One region of the Ruminococcus sp. 1001136sp1_2201st1_G3_2201SCRN_220225 genome, then DNA from elsewhere that is predicted to be linked to it. Evidence: predicted binding sites of a transcription regulator. Region 1 holds the regulator's gene; each other region holds the start of a gene.
What was found. Region 1 encodes LexA, which represses DNA repair genes until DNA is damaged. Its sites were predicted from a motif close to CNAACANNTGTTNG; they were not measured.

Region 2: a site for LexA is predicted at 2,589-2,602, ahead of AB5642_RS12190 (putative DNA modification/repair radical SAM protein). Genes of this name have one in related genera too.
Region 3: a site for LexA is predicted at 1,322-1,335, ahead of uvrB (excinuclease ABC subunit UvrB). Genes of this name have one in related genera too.

Annotation. Positions count from the first base shown of each region.
Region 1 is NZ_JBCOME010000008.1:71,464-78,179, forward strand. It holds gene AB5642_RS04680 (HlyD family efflux transporter periplasmic adaptor subunit) at 1-758, opposite strand, end outside; gene lexA (transcriptional repressor LexA) at 1,152-1,772, shown strand; gene rsfS (ribosome silencing factor) at 1,841-2,209, opposite strand; gene yqeK (bis(5'-nucleosyl)-tetraphosphatase (symmetrical) YqeK) at 2,322-2,927, opposite strand; gene nadD (nicotinate-nucleotide adenylyltransferase) at 2,930-3,565, opposite strand; gene yhbY (ribosome assembly RNA-binding protein YhbY) at 3,549-3,842, opposite strand; gene obgE (GTPase ObgE) at 3,879-5,171, opposite strand; gene rpmA (50S ribosomal protein L27) at 5,235-5,522, opposite strand; gene AB5642_RS04720 (ribosomal-processing cysteine protease Prp) at 5,528-5,851, opposite strand; gene rplU (50S ribosomal protein L21) at 5,864-6,169, opposite strand; partial or broken gene AB5642_RS04730 (ISNCY family transposase) at 6,421-6,716, shown strand, end outside.
Region 2 is NZ_JBCOME010000035.1:36,933-43,648, reverse strand. It holds gene AB5642_RS12205 (DUF1622 domain-containing protein) at 1-186, shown strand, start outside; gene tsaA (tRNA (N6-threonylcarbamoyladenosine(37)-N6)-methyltransferase TrmO) at 267-947, shown strand; gene AB5642_RS12195 (aspartate kinase) at 1,021-2,340, shown strand; gene AB5642_RS12190 (putative DNA modification/repair radical SAM protein) at 2,706-4,037, shown strand; gene AB5642_RS12185 (TIGR03915 family putative DNA repair protein) at 4,034-4,813, shown strand; gene AB5642_RS12180 (ATP-dependent DNA helicase) at 4,903-6,716, shown strand, end outside.
Region 3 is NZ_JBCOME010000010.1:15,386-22,101, reverse strand. It holds gene AB5642_RS05245 (chromate transporter) at 25-594, opposite strand; gene AB5642_RS05240 (chromate transporter) at 591-1,166, opposite strand; gene uvrB (excinuclease ABC subunit UvrB) at 1,417-3,405, shown strand; gene AB5642_RS05230 (glycoside hydrolase family 43 protein) at 3,558-5,147, opposite strand; gene AB5642_RS05225 (QueT transporter family protein) at 5,569-6,069, shown strand; gene AB5642_RS05220 (HAD family hydrolase) at 6,267-6,716, opposite strand, start outside.

The sequences.
Region 1 (6,716 bases):
TTGGCGGCCTGTTTGTCGCTTAATGGAATGATCAGGCTCCATAATTCGCTGGTAATATTTGTATAAATGTTATCTCCGGCCTGCACCTTTTCGGATGTCTTCAGATCCGTTTCATGGTAAGAAGTCTGGTCAAAATCTGCTGCTGTAATGTTCTCCACAGTCTTATTCTCATAGCCGTCCATAGAATAGAGGATAATGCCGTCTTCCTGGGCTTTACAGATATTCTGTCCACCGATGGTCACTACTTGTGAATCTGCATTCCCGTCAGTGGAAATTCCCTCATACTGAAGGATGCTTCCCTCCAGCTGGTTCTTAAAACTGTAGGTGTTGTTAAATTTACTTCCGGAAAATCCTTTGGAAAAGCTGAGCATAGAACTGCGGATATTCTCCAGTTCATCAGCAGTCAATGCAGACTTGGTTTCTGCAATTTTTCCGGAACTTAATCCGTAAACAGCACCGTTGGCATTGATCTTACTTCCCTCCCGGGCATAATAATTCACATAACCGGAGGATTCTGCCTTAAAAACACTCTCTTCCCGAAGAGAAATACCAGTGTAGGTTTCGTTTCGTGACAAAGGACCTGTGGTAACCTGGTAAGATTCGATATGTGTGGAGGTTACAAGTAAAAAGGCAGTAAAAATCATATATAATAACAATACACCAAAAGCAACGGTGGCAATATTTAGTCCGAATATGTTCTTTAACTGGACAAAAAGTCCTGTCATTTTGCCAGGCTTGTTAGATTTCTTCTCGGACAAGCGGATTCCCCCTTTGTTTTTGAGTCAGGCTCTGAATTTTCATACCAAACAATTGTACCATTTTTTGCCGGTGAACACAAGGAAAAGAAAACGAAAAGTGTGTGAAAGTGTGTGAACAAGTTACTGTTCACTGGTAACGTTCCGCGAGGTGTTTTTGTGAACAAAGTTCACAGAAAACCCGAGAGTTGTGGCGCGAAATCATGCAAAGCATGATTTCTGTGCATCGCGAAGCGCGTTACTGTGAACGGAGTGAACAGTAACGTGAACAAAGCTGGAAGCTGTGAACAGCCTGCATATCAAAAAACGAACATATTTTCAGAATATCTGTTTGCTTAATTAAGAAAAATATGGTATGATAAGAAAAAGTTGAATGAATTTCGGAGGAAAACTCTTATGACATATGGTAAAATCAGCAAAAAACAGCAGGAAATTTTAGAATATATTAAAAGTGAGATTCTGAACCGCGGATTCCCGCCAGCAGTTCGTGAGATTTGTGAAGCTGTAAATCTGAAGTCTACATCATCTGTTCATGCCCATCTGGAAGCTCTTGAGAAGAACGGATACATCCGCCGCGACGCCACGAAGCCGAGAGCTATAGAGATCATAGATGACAATTTCAATCTTGTCCGCCGTGAAGTGGTCAATGTTCCGATTGTAGGCACCGTAGCCGCCGGACAGCCTATTCTGGCTGTAGAGAATGTAGATGGCTATTTTCCCATCCCGGCAGAATTTATGCCCAATGAACAGAGCTTCATGCTGAAGGTAAAAGGCGACAGCATGATCAATGCAGGAATCTTTGATGGTGATCAGGTCCTGGTAAAGCAGCAGCCTACTGCCGATAATGGCGACATTGTAGTTGCCCTGGTAGAGGACTCTGCCACAGTGAAGACCTTCTATAAGGAGAAGGGCTACTACCGCCTTCAGCCAGAGAATGACACCATGGATCCCATTATCATTACAGGAGAAATCCAGATTCTGGGTAAAGTATTTGGTGTCATGCGTTTCTACCAATAGTCATAAAAAATTTCCCCTTTAGCAAACAATTGCTGTTTCCAGACAATTTGTTTACCAAAGGGGACTTTTTATTTTTCTAAGAACTCATCCATTTCCAAAACCTTTCCATCTCTCCAGATTCTCTCCAGATCATAGAAAAGTCTGTTCTCCTCATCAAACACATGCACGATCACATCGCCGTAATCCATAAGAATCCAGCTGGAATTGCGGTTTCCCTCGATCTGCTTCGCCTCAAAGCCAGCGCGTCCAAGCTGCTCCTCCACATTATCGACGATCGCCTGAACCTGATTGGAGTTTGTACCGCTTGCGATTACGAAATAATCTGCAATTACAGAAACATTATGAATATCAATTACCTTGATATCCTGTCCCTTTTTATCATCAATTGCCTTGCAGGCAATCTGTGCCATCATTTTCTCTGTACTTACTGTACTCATTCTGATCTGCTCCTTTCTTAATAATGCCTATACTGACCCAATATTCTTTCAAATTCCTGCGCAAACAAATGTCTTTAAACGTGACAAAATATTCGCCAGTATATGCGGAGTATTAATTATCAGATACGTTATTACGCTTATTATGCAATTCTTTATAATAAATATAAGCCTCCTTGGAAGTTGGCTCAATATCATCGGCAGAATCTTCTTCCAGATACTCCAGAGTATCTTTCAGGATCTCATACATACACTCATCTAGGTCTTCAAACGCAAGTTTGCGAATTTCCGGTAAACGGCTTGCTTTGTAACGCATGGGCTCAATATAATCTGCAATATAAATAATCTTTTCAAGAAGACTCATTTCACGTCTGCCAGTTGTGTGATAATTGATGGCAGAAAGAATCTCCTGATCGTCAATCCCATATTTCTCGTGAGCAATATAAGCTCCAAGACGGGAATGGAGAAGAAACGGGTGGCTTCTCTCAAAATCGGAAACCGGAATATTGTGTTCGCTGCACATCTTCAGTTTTTTCTTATTGGGAATGCATTTGGCGCAATCGTGAAGAAGACCGGCCACCTGTGCATCTTTGATATCATATCCATGGACCATAGCCAGACATGCGCTGGTGTACATAACGCCCATGGTATGCTGGAAACGATCCTCATCCAGGTATTTGGAAAGTTTTTTTTCAATTTTTGCAAAATCGTAATCTGCCATGGTCAGACTTCCTTCTTTCTGTAAATTCCATTCTCTTTCATGTAAGAAATCACCTTATCCGGGACGTAATATTTCAGACTTTTTTTCTCTGAAATCCACTGACGGATCTGATGACTGGACACATCAATATTCATAGTATCCAAAAGGGCAAAATTTCCATTGTACCTTGCAGAAAGACGCTGGATTTCCTGATTCAGTTCAGCGTAGGACGCATGATCCCGGACAGCCACCACAAGAGTACAGGCCCGACAGATCCGCTCTGGTTCCATCCATTCGTCAAAAGCAAAAAGAGAATCTGCACCAATGATAAAATAATAGTCTGTATCCGGATTGTATTCTTTTAGCTCTTCCAGAGTGCGATAGGTATAGGTATACCCGGTCTCGTGCATTTCTGCAAGAGACAGCTCAAAATGGGGATTATCTTCAATTGCAAGCCGGACCATATCCACACGCTGGTTATCAGAGGCTCTGCCAGCACGGTCCCGTTTATGGGGCGGGTTGCCGGAAGGCATAAACAGAACCTTATCCAGCTGGAATTGCTCATAGCTCTGCTCACCCAGGATCAGATGTCCCATATGGATGGGATCAAAGGTACCGCCCATGATCCCGATTTTTTTTCGATTATTTTGGCAGTTCAATTTTCTTTTTCTCTTTTTTACCTTCGCGGTATAATACGATCTTCTTACCGATCACCTGTACAACCTGGGAATGGGTGCGCTCTGCAAGAACCTGTGCCATTTCCTTAGGATCCTCCAGACAGTTCTGAAGCACACTGATTTTGATCAGCTCTCTCGCCGCAAGTGCTTCGTCAACAGCCTTGGTGTTCTCCGGTGTAAGACCGCCCTTGCCAAGCTGGATAATGGCATCCATTTTCATTGCCAGACTTTTTAAATATGCTCTTTGCTTACTTGTCATAATTTATCTCCTGAATACCTGCTGAATAGTTGCTATTTATTTATAATAATCAAATTCAAATCCATACATACGGACCGTATCACCTTCCTGAATACCGGCGTTTTTCAGTTCATCCAGAATGCCGCCTTCTTTCAGGAAACGCTGGAAAAAGGCGAAGCCTTTCTCAGAATCCAGATTGGTATAACCAAGCATTTTCTCAATACGTGGTCCTTCTACGATAAATACAGATGGATCTTCCTCGTCAACCTGTACGGTAAATGGAAGGCTCTCATTGATCAGCATATCTTCCGGGAAGAATTCCTGCTCGAATACGATTGCTTTCTTCGGACAACTGTCCAGAAGTTCCTTGATATGGAAAAGAAGCTCACGTACACCCTGTCCGGTAACTGCAGAAATGGGATATACTTTGATACCTTTTGGTTCAAATTCTTTGCGAAGTCTGTCTACAGGATTCTCCTGACCGTCGTCAAAAATACAGTCCACTTTATTGGCTGCAATTACCTGAGGACGCTTTGCAATCTCCGGATTGTATTTCTCCAGTTCTTTGGTAATCTTATAAATATCATCAATAGGATCTCGGCCTTCTGTGGAAGCTGCATCCACAATGTGCACCAGAACTCTGGTACGTTCAATATGGCGAAGGAACTCATGACCAAGACCGACTCCTTCAGAAGCACCTTCGATCAGTCCCGGAATATCTGCGATGATAAAACCGCCATTCTCAGTATCTACAACGCCAAGGTTCGGACTTAAGGTTGTGAAATGATAGTTGGCAATCTTCGGTTTCGCATTTGTAACACGGGAGAGAAATGTAGACTTACCAACATTAGGAAAACCTACCAGTCCCACATCTGCGATCACCTTTAGCTCCAGAAGCACTTCAAGCTCCTGAAAAGGCTGTCCAGGCTGGGCATACTTGGGAACCTGCATGGTAGGAGTTGCATAATGCTGGTTTCCCTTACCGCCGCGTCCGCCGCGCAGTACAACCTGACGGCGGTTTTCTCCGGACATATCGGCAATAACCTTACGGGATTCAGCCTCCATGATAACAGTACCTTCCGGTACCTTTAATATGATGTCGGCTCCGTCAGCACCGTGGCAGCGCTTTTTGCCGCCCTCCTGGCCATCTTCTGCCTTATATTTTCTTTTATGACGGTAATCACCGAGGGTATTCTGTCCCTCGTCAACTTCAAAAATAACGTCTCCGCCCTTGCCGCCGTCGCCGCCATCCGGACCGCCGTCAGGTACATATTTTTCCCTGCGGAAGCTTACATGGCCGTCGCCGCCCTTGCCGGAACGGATATATATGGTAGCTCTGTCTGCGAACATTAAATCTCCTTTATAAGAAAAGGCTCCAAACCTTTATAGATTTGAAGCCTCCTGCTCTACGAATTACTCTGCCTCTACTGGTACGATAGAAACCTGTTTCTTATCGCGGCCTTTTCTGGTGAATCTTACAACACCATCGGTCAGTGCAAATAATGTATAGTCTTTTCCGCATCCTACGTTCTCGCCTGCATGGATCTTAGTTCCGCGCTGTCTGTAAAGGATGTTGCCGGCTTTAACAAACTGTCCGTCTGCTCTCTTCGCACCTAATCTCTTGGACTCGGAATCACGACCGTTCTTTGTGGAACCAACTCCTTTTTTATGTGCGAATAACTGAAGGTTCATCTTCATCATTGTTGTTACACCTCCTTGACTCTTACTGTCAAATATCGATTGTTATAACTATGCTCAATTTCTGTTAATCCAAGAATCAGGGAATCCATAAGCAGTTTCCCGCGCTCAGTATTCGGATTTGTTTTAAAATGGATGGATACATATCCCTCATCCGCTTCTGCTTCAATCTGCTCTTCCGTAAATCGCTCAAGAGAATTCACAGTAGTAATGATCAAGGCTGATACGGCAGCACATACAATATCCTGTCCCTCTTCGGCATAGCCTGCATGTCCTTTAGACAGAAAATCCAGATAAGAGCCTTTTCTCTTCTTAACTGTAATATTGATCATAACAGCACCTGATTAAGCGTTGATCTTTTCGATTTTAACTTTGGTGTACTGCTGTCTGTGACCGTTTTTCTTGTGATATCCAGTTTTTCTCTTGTACTTGTAAACGATGACTTTTTTAGCCTTTCCGTTCTCAACTACAGAAGCGGTAACACTGGCATCCTTAACGTCTTCTCCAACCTTTAATCCGTCATTGCTAACTGCAATTACAGAATCAAAAGTAACGGTTTCACCAGCTTCAACTCCGAGCTTCTCAACTCTGATTACGTCGCCTTCAGCAACTTTGTACTGTTTACCACCTGTTGCAATAATTGCGTACATTTGTGGCACCTCCTATAGACTTTACTCGCCAAATATGGTGGTCTCTCGACTCTTAAACCTCTTTGTGCGGCATACTCGATTATAATAACAGGGAGATTTGGTTTCGTCAAGAGGTTTTGTAAAAAAAATTGTAAAAAATATGAACCATTTATGATAATGTCCTAATATACCACAAAGGAAAATGTCCCAATGTAGTATAATGCTTCCATCAACAGATGGAGGTAACGATTATCAGAAAGGTAGAATTATCAATGGATGAACAAAAGAAGTATGAGGTGATCAAATCATTGGCAGATCATCCAGCCCCTAACAAGCAGAGAGCTGCCCTTACTCTCGGTTGTACTGTACGTCACATTAACCGTATGCTTAAAGGCTACAAAGAGCATGGCAAAGCCTATTTTATCCATGGCAACAGAGGACGTAAGCCAGCCAATACCATCCCCAATGAAACTCGTAATCTTGTTGTCGATTTATACCGCAACAAATACTATGATGCCAATTTTGTGCATTTCACTGAGTTATTAGGAAAACATGAAGATATCCACAT
Region 2 (6,716 bases), on a different contig from region 1:
CTGGCGAGGGGACTTGCCATGGGACTGGAATTTAAAATGGGAAGTGAGATTCTACGTACTGTAGTGGTACGTGAGTGGAAGGAAATCGGAATTGTAGCCGGAATTATTGCTCTTCGTGCAGCTCTTACGTTCCTGCTTCACTGGGAAATCAAGGAGGAAGAAAAAAGCGGCGGACATGAGGAATAGAGGTTCGCTGTTTATAGATGATATCTGCGGGTTTATAGGAGCACACATAAAGATTGATAAAGGTATAATAAACAATGGAAATGAAAGTAATTGCTCATATCAGAAGTGATTTTCCAACGAAATTTGGAATTCCCCATCAGAGCGGCAGAATACAGGAACTAAAGGCGGATATTATTTTTGAACCGGAATATCGGAACCATGAGGCATTTCGAGGGCTGGAAGAGTATACCCATATCTGGCTGATCTGGGAATTTTCACAGGCTGTCCGCAAGGAGTGGTCTCCTACAGTGCGTCCTCCAAGACTTGGGGGAAACGTCAGAATGGGCGTTTTTGCTACAAGGTCTCCTTTTCGTCCAAATCCCATAGGACTTTCCAGTGTAAGGCTGGAGAGCGTAGAGTTTTCTGAAAAGTATGGACCGGTGCTTCATGTATCAGGAGCGGATCTTATGGACGGAACACCTATTTATGATATAAAGCCCTATCTGGCTTACGTGGACAGCCATCCGGAAGCAGCAGGCGGATTTACCGACCAGATTCAGGATCATAAGCTGAAAGTAGAGTTTCCGGAAGAGCTTTTGAAGAAGATTCCAGTGGAAAAAAGAGAAGCGCTTCTTGCTGTCCTTGCAAACGATCCAAGACCTGGGTATCAGAAGGACCCTGAAAGAAAATACGGAATGTCTTTTGGATCCTGGGATATTCATTTTAAAGTAGATGGAGAACAGCTGCGGGTATTGGAGGTATTTAACACTTTCACGAATTAAATCGAAAAAACCCTTGCAAAAAGTCGAATTTTTTCATAAAATGGAGAAAAAGTTTTTGAGGAGCATAAGGATTATGAGAAAAGTTGTAAAGTTTGGCGGAAGCTCCCTTGCAAATGCGGAGCAGTTTGAAAAAGTCGGAGATATTATCAGAAGTGAAGAGAGCAGACGTTTTGTTGTTCCTTCTGCACCAGGTAAGAGATTTGACGGGGACACGAAGGTAACAGATCTTCTTTACAGCTGTTATGACGCAGCTGCAAATGGCGGTGATTTTGAAAAGGTTTTAGAAGAAATCAAATCTCGTTATTATGAGATTATTAAAGGGCTTGGCCTTGCTCTTTCCATGGAAGAGGATTTCCAGTTGATCAAAGAGAATTTTAAAGCACAGATTGGCAGGGATTACGCCGCTTCCCGTGGAGAATATCTGAACGGCAAAGTGATGGCTGCTTATCTTGGTTATGAATTTGTGGATGCAGCAGAAGTAATCCGTTTTGATAAAAACGGAAATCTGGATTCAGAGAAGACAGACAAACTTCTGAACAAGCGTCTTTCCAAATGTGAGAATGCAGTTGTGCCGGGCTTCTATGGTGCAAAGGACGATGGAACTGTGACCACTTTTTCCAGAGGTGGTTCTGATGTGACAGGTTCTCTGGTTGCCAAGGCAATTAAGGCTGATATGTATGAAAACTGGACTGATGTATCCGGTTTCCTTGTAACAGACCCGAGAATTGTAAAGAATCCGGCTGTGATTGAGACCATTACATACCGTGAACTTCGTGAGCTTTCCTACATGGGAGCTACTGTTCTTCATGAAGATGCTATTTTCCCTGTAAGAAAAGAGGGAATTCCGATTAATATCCGCAACACCAACCGTCCGGAGGATAAGGGAACTTTTATTGTGGAGAGTACCTGCCGCAAGCCGAAATATACCATAACCGGTATTGCAGGAAAGAAAGGTTTCTGTTCTATCAACATTGAGAAGTCCATGATGAACAGTGAAATCGGATTTGGCAGAAGAGTGCTTCAGGTATTTGAAGACCAGGGAATCAGTTTTGAGCATGTTCCATCCGGTATTGATACCATGACAGTATATGTTCACCAGGATGAGTTTGAAGAAAAGGAGCAGCAGGTAATTGCGGGAATCCATCGCCTGGTTCAGCCGGATTTTGTGGAAATGGAATCTGACCTTGCCCTGATCGCAGTTGTAGGACGTGGAATGAAATCCACCCGCGGTACAGCCGGAAGAATTTTCTCTGCCCTCGCACATGCAAATGTAAACGTCAAGATGATTGACCAGGGTTCCAGTGAGCTGAATATTATTATCGGTGTGGAAAACCGTGATTTTGAAAATGCAGTGAAAGCAATTTATGATATTTTTGTGCTGACACAGATTTGAAATTGAGTGGATAGGTCACCTGTCGGCAGCATTCACATATATGAAAATCTGCTCATACGTTCAGAACGTCTGGTATTCATGAATTCGCTGATGTAAGCATGTACCATTTCTGGCTGTCGTCCGGGAGCTTTAATAGTAAAAGAATGAGATAAGAGCCGTAAATCAAAGGTAGTGTTAGAATTAATCTTTGATTTATGGCTCTTTTTGTATAGAAAAAATTTCGTGCCGTTTTATGATATTGACAAAACAGAACATATGTTCTAAAATGAAACAAGAACAAATGTTCTGAAATTGAGAATAATAAAGAATGCGAAACACAGATTACATAAAAGGAGCTTTGTTACGGGATGATTATTCAGGAATCAATGACATTGAAGCGGAAGCTGGAGATTTTATCGGATGCCGCGAAATATGATGTGGCTTGCACATCCAGTGGTGTGGATCGAAAGGGAGATGGAAAGGGCATGGGAAACAGCATTGCTGCCGGAATCTGTCATAGTTTTGCTCAGGATGGCAGATGTATCAGTCTTTTGAAGATCCTTTATACAAATGAATGTGTATTTGACTGTAAATACTGTATAAACAGAGCCTCCAATGATGTGGTGCGTACCAGTTTTACCCCAGAAGAAGTGTGTCGTCTGACTATGGAATTTTATAGGAGGAACTATATTGAAGGACTGTTTTTAAGTTCCGGAGTAAAGGAAAGTCCAGACAGGACTATGGAAGAACTGCTTTGTACAGTAAATCTTCTTCGTAATAAATATCATTTTCAGGGATATATTCATTTGAAAGCCATTCCAGGTGCTGCTCCTGAACTGATCGCCAGGGCGGGGTATCTGGCAGATCGCATGAGCGTGAACCTGGAACTTCCTACTGCAGACGGGCTTAGGAAACTGGCACCGCATAAGAGCAGGCAAACCATTCTTCGCCCCATGAAGCAGATTCAGCAGCAGCGAGATCAGAATAAGGAGGAATTGGTTCTGTACCGTCATGCCCCTAAGTTTGTATCAGCCGGTCAAAGTACCCAGATGATTATTGGAGCTATGGGGGAGAGTGATTATCAGATCGTGTCAGTAGCAGAATCTTTGTATAAGAACTTTGCATTAAAAAGAGTTTTTTATTCGGCTTTTGTCGCCGTAAATGAAGATAAGGATCTGCTCATGTCCTTATCAGGTCCGCCTCTTCTTCGAGAACACCGACTTTATCAGGCAGACTGGCTTATGCGGTTTTATGGTTTTCGGGCTTCAGAACTGCTTTCAGAGAAGCATCCGGATTTTAACCTTCTTCTGGATCCCAAGGCAGACTGGGCAGTGTCACATCTGGAGTTTTTTCCGGTAGAGATCAACCAGGCAGATTATTATGAACTTCTTCGTGTACCGGGAATCGGTTATACCTCTGCCAGAAGAATCATTGGGGCCAGGAGAACCCATTCCCTGGAATTTGCAGATTTGAAGAGGATTGGTGTGGTTCTGAAGCGTGCCTTATATTTTATTACCTGTAATGGCCGCATGATGTACAATACCAGGTTGGAGGAATCTTATATTACCCGTAATCTTCTGGATGAAGAGAACTGCCGGAAGCATGGGAATGAAGCTGCATTTCAGCAATTATCCCTCTTTGGAGATGAGATGGGGAGCAGAAGACTGTATACAGAAAATACAAAGAATCATGTGGACAGAAAGGTGGGAGCTATATGAATCAAGAGAAAAGAATCCTGGTATGTGAGGACTCTATGGAGGGAATTTTTTCTGCTGTCTATGATGGATGGAAAGAGTGTGCAGGCGGCTGTAAAGTGAGCATTCAGACCAGTTTTCCTGTAAGCATGGAATTGTTCACTTCTTATCGGGAGATTGCTACAGATCAGAGTAAGGCTGGTAAGGTTATGAGGACGATTCTTATGAGACTGGGAAGCGAGGTTTACGAACAGATTTGTCTGGCGGCAGCTTCGGCAGATGAAGACAGGGGAACTGCCATTTATTATGTGCTGCACCGGGCTTTTTGGGGAGGCAGATGTGAAAAACGTGTGATGGAGGCACTGGCAGATCCATATGTATCCAGAGTTGCGAAACTGGCACTCTGTGTGAAAAGGGAATATCACCACTATTTTGGGTTTGTCCGTTTCAGAGAGATTAGCGGAAGATTTCTGTTGGCGAAGATCCAGCCGGGGAATGATATCCTGTCTCTTATGGCTCTTCATTTTTCCAATCGCTTTCCCAATGAGAACTGGGTAATCTACGATGAGAAGAGGCAGAAGGCGTTGTGCCATGAGAAAGGGAAGGAGTGCGTCATGAGAAAAGGGGTGCGTATACAGGTGCCAGGGAGCACCGTAGGGGATATGGGAGAGTACGAGGAACTGTGGCAGACATTTTGTGACAGCATATTCATTGAAGCAAGGAGAAATGAGAAACTTCAGAAGCAGATGCTTGCTTTGCATTTTCGGAGTAATATGCCGGAGTTTTCTATGAAAGGATAGGCCGATAAGTAAAATTCGTGTTATAATGCTTACAGATAAGGTATCTTTGTTTGGAAGGCAGCAGACCAGTAAAAGGCGGTAAATTGGAAATGGACAATCCGGTAACACGAATATCAGTAAGAAATCTTGTGGAGTTTATATTGCAAAGCGGTGATCTTGATAACCGAAGAGGTACTATAGACAAAGATGCTATGTTAAAGGGCAGCAGACTGCATCGGAAGCTTCAGAAACAAATGGGCGGAGACTACAGAGCAGAGGTTGCTTTGCGGATGAATTGCAGCTATGAGGACCTGGACATTCGGTTAGAAGGTCGTGCAGATGGAATTTTTACAGAAGATGAAGTTGTCTGGATCGATGAGATTAAAGGAATATATGGAAATGTGGAACAGATGGAAGAGCCTGTGAAGGTTCATAAGGCTCAGGCTATGTGTTATGGCTATATTTACGGTGTTCAGGAAGGCTTGTCGAAGATTGGAATCCAGATGACATATGCCAACCTGGAGACAGAAGTGGTGAAAAGGTTCCGGGAGGTGATCTCCATAGAGGAACTGAAAGAATGGTACCAGAAACTTCTGGATGAATATCATAAATGGCTCAGTTATCAGAAAAAATGGAAGGAAGAGAGAAATCATTCTCTTCAGAGCCTGGAATTTCCATTTTCCTACAGAGAAGGTCAGAGAAAGATGGTGAGCAGTGTTTACCATACAATTGGAGCCAGTCGTCAGATTTTTATTCAGGCACCTACCGGCGTAGGAAAAACCATGTCTACCATTTTTCCGGCAGTTCGCGCTGTTGGCGAAGGGAAAGGGGAGACGATCTTTTATCTTACAGCCAAGACTATTACAAGAACAGTGGCTCAGGAAGCTTTTGAGGTGCTGCGGGAAAAGGGAATGAAATACAAAGTGGTGACCATTACAGCCAAGGAGAAGCTGTGTTTTATGGACGAAACCAAATGTGATCCGGTACATTGTCCTTACGCCAGGGGACATTTCGACAGGGTCAATGACGCTGTCTATGAGCTGTGGACGATGAAGAGCAGATATGACAGGGAGACTATCCGGGAGCAGGCAGAGAAATGGCAGGTATGTCCTTTTGAAATGTGTCTGGATCTGTCTGTGTGGGTGGATGCTGTAATTTGTGATTATAATTATGTGTTTGACCCTACGGTTCATTTGAAACGTTTTTTCGGGGAAGGTGCAGGTGGAGATTATATCTTTCTCATTGATGAAGCTCATAATCTGGCAGAACGGGGAAGAGAGATGTACAGCGCTTCTATTTGCAGGGAAGATGCTGTTCGGGTTCGAAAAGTTATGAAAGAAAGAGCACCCCGGCTTTACCGCTCCCTTGGAAAGCTGGATAAACAGCTGAAAGAACTACAGGTGGACTGTGGAAATTACCTCGTTCTCCCAGGCACGGGTTCCATAATTATGACGATTTTAAAGGTTCAGGGAGAATTTGATGCTTTTCTGGAAGCACATAAGGATGTGGAACTGGAAGATGAAGCAATAAAGTTTTATTTTGATATTCGCAATTTTCTGAATATTGCAGAACTGATAGATGAGAACTATGTAGTTTATGCTGAGAATGGAGAAGATGGTCTGTTTCGCCTGAAACTGTTCTGTGTAAATCCGGCAGTGAACCTGGGGGAATATCTGAAGAAAGGCCGCAGTGCCGTATTCTTTTCTGCCACATTGCTGCCCATGAACTACTACAGGAAATTGCTCAGCAACAGGCAGGACGATTATGGAATCTACGTGGAATCACCGTTTTCACAGAAGAACCGCTGTATTTTAAATGCCGGCGATGTAAGTTCCTTATATAGCCGCAGGGGATATGAGGAATATCACAAAATTGCGGAATATATAGCGAGGACGGTATGGCAGCACAAGGGAAATTATATGGT
Region 3 (6,716 bases), on a different contig from region 1:
AGTCAGCTGGCATATCTTTTCCAGTCAGCTTCCGACAGCCGCGCAAAACGCCATATTGGCCACACCGCACAAAACCATCACCAGAATGGGATTCATTTTATATTTTCTCAAAAGCACCAGTGCGGCAGTAAAGAATACCACCATTCGAATGCATATGTTTTCCCGAAACAGTTCCACTGCACCATTTATAAAAAAAGATGATACTAAAATGGTAACTCCTGCCTTGGCGATCATGGCCACAACCGCCGGGCGAAGGGATGTAAGAGTTCCCTGGAGAAGGGACATTTTCCGGTATTTCGTGTAAATATATGCCAGCAGGGTTACAATTATACAGGAGGGTAAAATACAGCCAAGAGTAGCCACCACTGCGCCACCAGGACCAGCAATCCTGGTTCCTACAAAGGTTGCGGAGTTTACTGCAATAGGACCAGGAGTCATCTCTGCAATGGTCACAAGATCCGAAAAAGTTTCCATAGAAAGCCAGCCATGCATAGTCACTACCTGTTCCTGTATAAGAGGCATTGCTGCATATCCACCTCCAAAGCTTAATGCACCAATCTGAAGGAAGCTGAAAAAGAGCTGAAGATAAATCATTTTTTGCTGCCCTCCTTCACAAGTGTACGCGCAAATCCAAATACAGCCACAATAAGTATTATATAAATAATGTTCACCTTCAGAAAATAGCTTGCACAAAAACTGATGACCATAATAATCACATTTACCCAGTCTTTTGACTTCGCCACGTTTTTCCCCATGTCGTATACCACGGAAATGATCACAGCACCTACGCCGGCAGTCATGCCTTTCAAAAGAGCTGCTATATAATAATTAGAGCAGAATGCATCATAAAACAAGGAAATCAGGGACAGGATCACCATTGGCGGAATAATAGCCCCCAGAACCGACAGCAGCATTCCCGGTATTCCCCCAAGCTTGTATCCCACCACAATTGCTCCGTTTACCGCGATTGCTCCTGGAGATGACTGTGCGATTGCCACCAGATCCAGCATTTCTTCCTCATCGATCCAGTGATATTGATCCACAAATTTCTCTTTCAATAAAGTAACGATCACATATCCGCCGCCAAAAGTAAACGTACTAAGATATAACGAGGCAAAAAAAAGCTTTCTCAGCACATATCTTTTATTCTTTTGTTTTTCTTCCATTTCCGGCACTCCTAATAATTCTGCATGATTTCTGTGCATCGCGAAGCGTGTTACTGGTCAGGTCATGAACAATCACGCTTTTCTTTTTTAAGATAACGCACTATAGGTATGTCTGTCAATTAAAGTTTTGGAATGCTTCTGGCATTTCAGAAGGCAGAACAAATATTCGATTCTGCTGTACTTTTATAAAAAAGGATGCTATACTGAAAACAGTTAAAGCGTGTTTGATTTTATAAAAGAAAGGACTCATATGGATCATTTTGAATTACATTCCGAGTATAAACCAACCGGCGATCAGCCACAGGCTATTGAGAAACTGGTAAAGGGATTTAAAGAGGGAAATCAGTTTGAGACGCTGCTTGGTGTCACCGGCTCTGGTAAAACTTTTACTATGGCAAACGTTATTCAGGCGCTGAATAAGCCTACTCTGATCCTGGCCCATAATAAAACTCTGGCAGCACAGTTATACGGTGAGTTTAAGGAATTCTTCCCGGAGAATGCGGTGGAGTATTTTGTCTCCTATTACGATTATTACCAGCCAGAAGCATATGTGCCTTCTTCTGACACTTATATTGCCAAGGACTCTGCGATCAATGATGAAATTGACAAGCTCCGTCTTTCTGCCACTGCCGCCATGTCAGAGCGAAAAGATGTTATTATCATCTCTTCTGTGTCCTGTATCTATGGATTGGGTTCTCCTCAGGAATTTCAGGACATGATGATTTCCCTGCGTCCTGGCATGACTAAGGATCGTGATGAGGTTATCCGGGAGCTGATCGACATTCAGTACACCCGAAATGAAATGGACTTCCACCGAAGTACCTTCCGCGTCCGTGGCGACACTCTGGAGATTTTTCCGGCTAACAGCTCAGATACCGCTGTCAGAGTGGAGTTTTTCGGAGATGAGATTGACCGTATCTCTGAGATTGATGTGCTCACCGGAGAAATCAAATGCCAGCTTGCGCACATCGGTATTTTCCCTGCTTCCCATTATGTAGTACCAGCGGAGCAGATTCAGAAAGCAGCCATTGCCATTGAAGAGGAATTAAAAGAACGGGTAGACTACTTTAAAAGCGAAGACAAGCTTCTGGAAGCCCAGCGTATCTCCGAGCGTACCAACTTTGATATTGAAATGATGAAAGAAACCGGCTTCTGCTCCGGTATTGAGAACTATTCCCGTCATCTTTCCGGACTGGAGCCAGGGCAGCCACCTTATACTCTGCTGGATTATTTCGGGGATGATTTTCTTCTTATTATTGATGAGTCACACAAGACAGTCCCACAGGTTGGCGCTATGTACGCAGGCGACCAGAACCGTAAACAGACATTGGTAGACTATGGTTTCCGTCTGCCCTCTGCCAAGGATAACCGCCCTCTGAGCTTTGAAGAATTTGAGAATAAACTGGACCAGGTTTTGTTTGTATCTGCTACCCCGGGAGATTATGAATACGACCATGAGCTTCTCCGCGCCGAGCAGATCATCCGTCCTACCGGTCTTCTGGATCCGAAGGTGGAGGTGCGCCCTGTAGAGGGACAGATAGACGACCTGATTTCTGAAATAACAAAAGAAACCTCCAGGAAAAACAAAGTGCTGATCACAACTCTCACCAAACGAATGGCCGAGGATCTTACCCAGTATATGAAAGATGTGGGAATCCGTGTCCGTTATCTTCATTCGGATATTGATACTCTGGAACGTGCAGAAATCATCCGCGACATGCGTCTGGATGTATTTGATGTGCTTGTAGGCATTAACCTTCTGCGAGAAGGACTTGATATTCCTGAGATCACTCTGGTTGCTATTCTGGATGCAGACAAGGAGGGCTTCCTTCGTTCTGAGACTTCCCTGATCCAGACCATTGGCCGTGCTGCCCGAAACAGCGAAGGACACGTTGTCATGTATGCAGACGTGATGACGGATTCCATGAGAAATGCCATTGAGGAAACCAACCGTCGCAGGGAAATCCAGAAAGCCTATAATAAGGAGCATGGAATTACTCCTACTACTATTAAGAAGGCAGTCCGTGATCTGATTGCAGTTTCCAAGGCAGTTGCTGAAACTGAAGTGAAGCTGAAGAAGGATCCGGAATCCATGAGCAAAAAAGAGCTGAAGAACCTGATCTCCCAGTTGGAAAAACAGATGCGCCAGGCTGCTGCCGACTTGAACTTCGAGCAGGCAGCAGAGCTGCGTGACAAAATGATCGAATTGAAGAAAAATCTTGCAGATGCGGAAAAGTAATCCTTCGATTTTTCCATGCATTTTGCCAGTCAGATTTGGCACAATTTACAGGATTCTCTGCCTGCAGCGGATCGCCTCCGGCCACATTTATATTTGCGCCGCAGTGCGATCCTGCCCGGCGGGGATTTCCGTTAACCTTGATTATTCAGCAATTAATTTTTATTTATCTTCACTGAAAAATTTCTAAAATGTCCTTCCGCATTTTCTGAGAACATTCCGATATAAGTTCCTGTAAAACTCATGTACATGGTTCCTTCTGTAGCCAGCCCTGCAGTAGCGCCGCTTCCCAGCTTCTCATAGTATTTTCCATCTTCGCTGTACCAGAAATCATATTCCAGAGGATTACCGATAATACGAAAATGAATATTTTCCCCAGAGGATACTACTTTCTCAGCTGTTCTTGCAAACATATCATGAATATGCCTGGAAAGACAAACCTTGTACTGTCCGTCCTCTCTGGTTAAGTAAATTTCATAATGATAAAACTGATTGTAGAATGTCCCCAGTCCCACTCTTTTATTTAAACCTTTGACGTTGCTGTCTTGGGAAACCAGACAGGAATCTGAAAAATTTTCTTTCAGACTCACCACAACATCTGCCTCAACATCAAATTCCTTCTGCTTGATTCCAACCCAGGTCGGAGTATCCATATCATTTAAAGTTACGCTTGTTCCCTTCAAAATAAGCTGTCCGGCAGCGGTATCCCGCACATAATTCTCCATATGCGGAGTTCGAACCCAGTTATAATGCAGGCTGAATTTCTCTTCCGAAAAATTATCTGTAAAATTCCGGCATATCGGCTGCACCTGATTACCTGGAAGTGGTCCCTCCATCTCCAAATCTATTCTTCCATTATTTCCAACAACCGGCCAACCCTCTTCATTCCAGATTACAGGGCTTAAAAATGTCTCTCTTCCAAGATGGTGAAGTTTCAGACCTCGCTGTGGAGTACAAGAGGGACGGATTCCCAGACAAACCAGCCACCAGTTTCCATTCTGATCAACTTCCAGATCTGCATGTCCGGTACAGGCAATAGAACCATCTGGATTATCCCTGTGGCTGAGAATCGGATTATGGGGACACGCCTCATACGGTCCAAATGGAGAATCTGCTCTTTGCATGGTAACCATATGTCCATATTCTGTGCCTCCCTCTGCAAGAAGCAAATAATATTTTCCATTCAGCTTGTAAATATGTGATCCCTCCGGACAGATTCCGCCGCAGCCATGGCTGATACAAACACTTTCGGACAACTTTTCCCCTGTATATGGATTGATTTTGCACATAAAAATTCCATCTCTGTCATCTTCATCTCTGGAAGTAGAGGCGAAGTAAACATCTTCGCCATCAAACAACAAAGTAGGATCAATCCCTCCCTGATCAATCCATACCGGCTTTGACCATTCCCCGTAAATATCGCTGGTATGTACGATCAAATGCCCCTTATGTGACACATTGGTAGTGGTCATAAAAAACTCACCGTTATGGTAACAGAGCATCGGCGCATAAATTCCGCCTGACGGCCGAACACCGTCCAGATAAAGCTGCTCTTTATCTCTCAGACAGTAATTGATCAATTCCCAGTTCACAAGATTCTTACTGTGGTAAACCGGAACTCCGGGATAGAATTCAAAAGTTGAATTTACAAGATAAAAATCATCCCCGACTCTGCAAATCGACGGATCTGGATTGTAACCGGAAATAATGGGATTTTTGTATTTTTGTATTCTGCTATCTGACATATTTTTTCCTCCTGATCTGCAAACCGACAAATGCGGTTCTCTTCATAAGATATCTACAGATTACTATGATTCAGAAGGAATAACAACCCTAAAAACTTTTGCTGTATTACAGGAAAAGTTGTATAAACGGCACAGTAAATATGGGCAAATGTGGGTATGCTCCGAACATTTTGGGAATAACCTCTTGAAAACCGGAATTCTATATGTTATACTGATGCCCGTTGAAAAGCCCTGAAAAATAAGGTCTTAAGCGGCTTTTCCGCCGATTCCCGGCGTAGGCCATATACCTTCCGGTATATGCCTCCGCGGCATTCGTCAAATGTCCATGCAAGCATGGCCGCTTGACTCATTGCAGCGCGAAAATGAATCGAGTGTTCGTGACCTTCCACTCGTAAAACAAAACTAAAGGAGACAAATGAATATGAAAAACAAGAGTACCCTGTTTCTGGTGCAGGCAGCGCTGATTGCGGCTGTCTATGTTGTACTGACACTGGTGTTTGCACCGTTTAGCTATGGAGAGATCCAGGTTCGAATTTCCGAAGCCCTGACCATTCTTCCATTCTTCACACCAGCTGCCATTCCTGGTCTTTTTGTAGGCTGTATCCTTGCCAACCTGCTTGGCGGTGCAATTCCTCTGGATATTGCATTCGGAAGTATCGCTACCCTCATCGGAGCTGTATTTACCTACAAACTTCGTAACAGCAACAAATGGCTGGCACCAGTTCCACCAATCGTAGCCAATGCAGTTCTGGTTCCATTCGTACTTCGTTACGGCTATTCCGTCAATCTTCCGATTCCACTTATGATGCTTACAGTAGGTGCCGGAGAGATCATTTCCTGCGGAATCTTTGGAATGGTACTTCTTACTGCACTTTCCAAGTACAAAAATACGCTGTTTGGCAAACAGGCTGCTGCTAAATAAATTCAAAATCACAAATACCCGGTAAGGAATCTCATAAGAATGATTTTCTCCACCGGGTATTTCTATATTTCACGCATATATTCCAAAATATATCTTCAAAAAACATTATACAAGATACATGTCACTATTTGTTGAAGATTTTCTCCAGCTGAAGTTCCATAATAGGCTGCAACATCCAAATGTAAGTCCATCTTTTTTTATTCTATCTTCACCTGCTCCCTCAAAAATCCAAGAAACCGTTCCACACCACCGCCAAGTTTGGTCACACCCTCCGGCCTTTTTCCTGGAACTTCTGATACATCAAAGAAATCTCCATTTCCTGTTTTCTTCGTCTTCATGAAGCTGTCACTTCCATAAATCCCTTCTTCAATTCCCACATACTCATCCCCCCAGAAGCAGCATTCCTCCGGACAGATTCCATACGCTTCCTGAAGATGCTCCAGAATACGATCCACATTGTCGCTCTTACTTGAAATCCCCACCTCCAGATACTTAGCATCACAGGTTGGCTTCACTGTTATCCCATACTGTTCTCCTGCTGCCACAGAAATATCCAGAAGCCCCTGAAGACCGCCTTCTACACCATGCTTTTCCAGGCAATCCTTCAGCATATCCAGCTCATTCTCCTGCATAAACAGATTATCCCC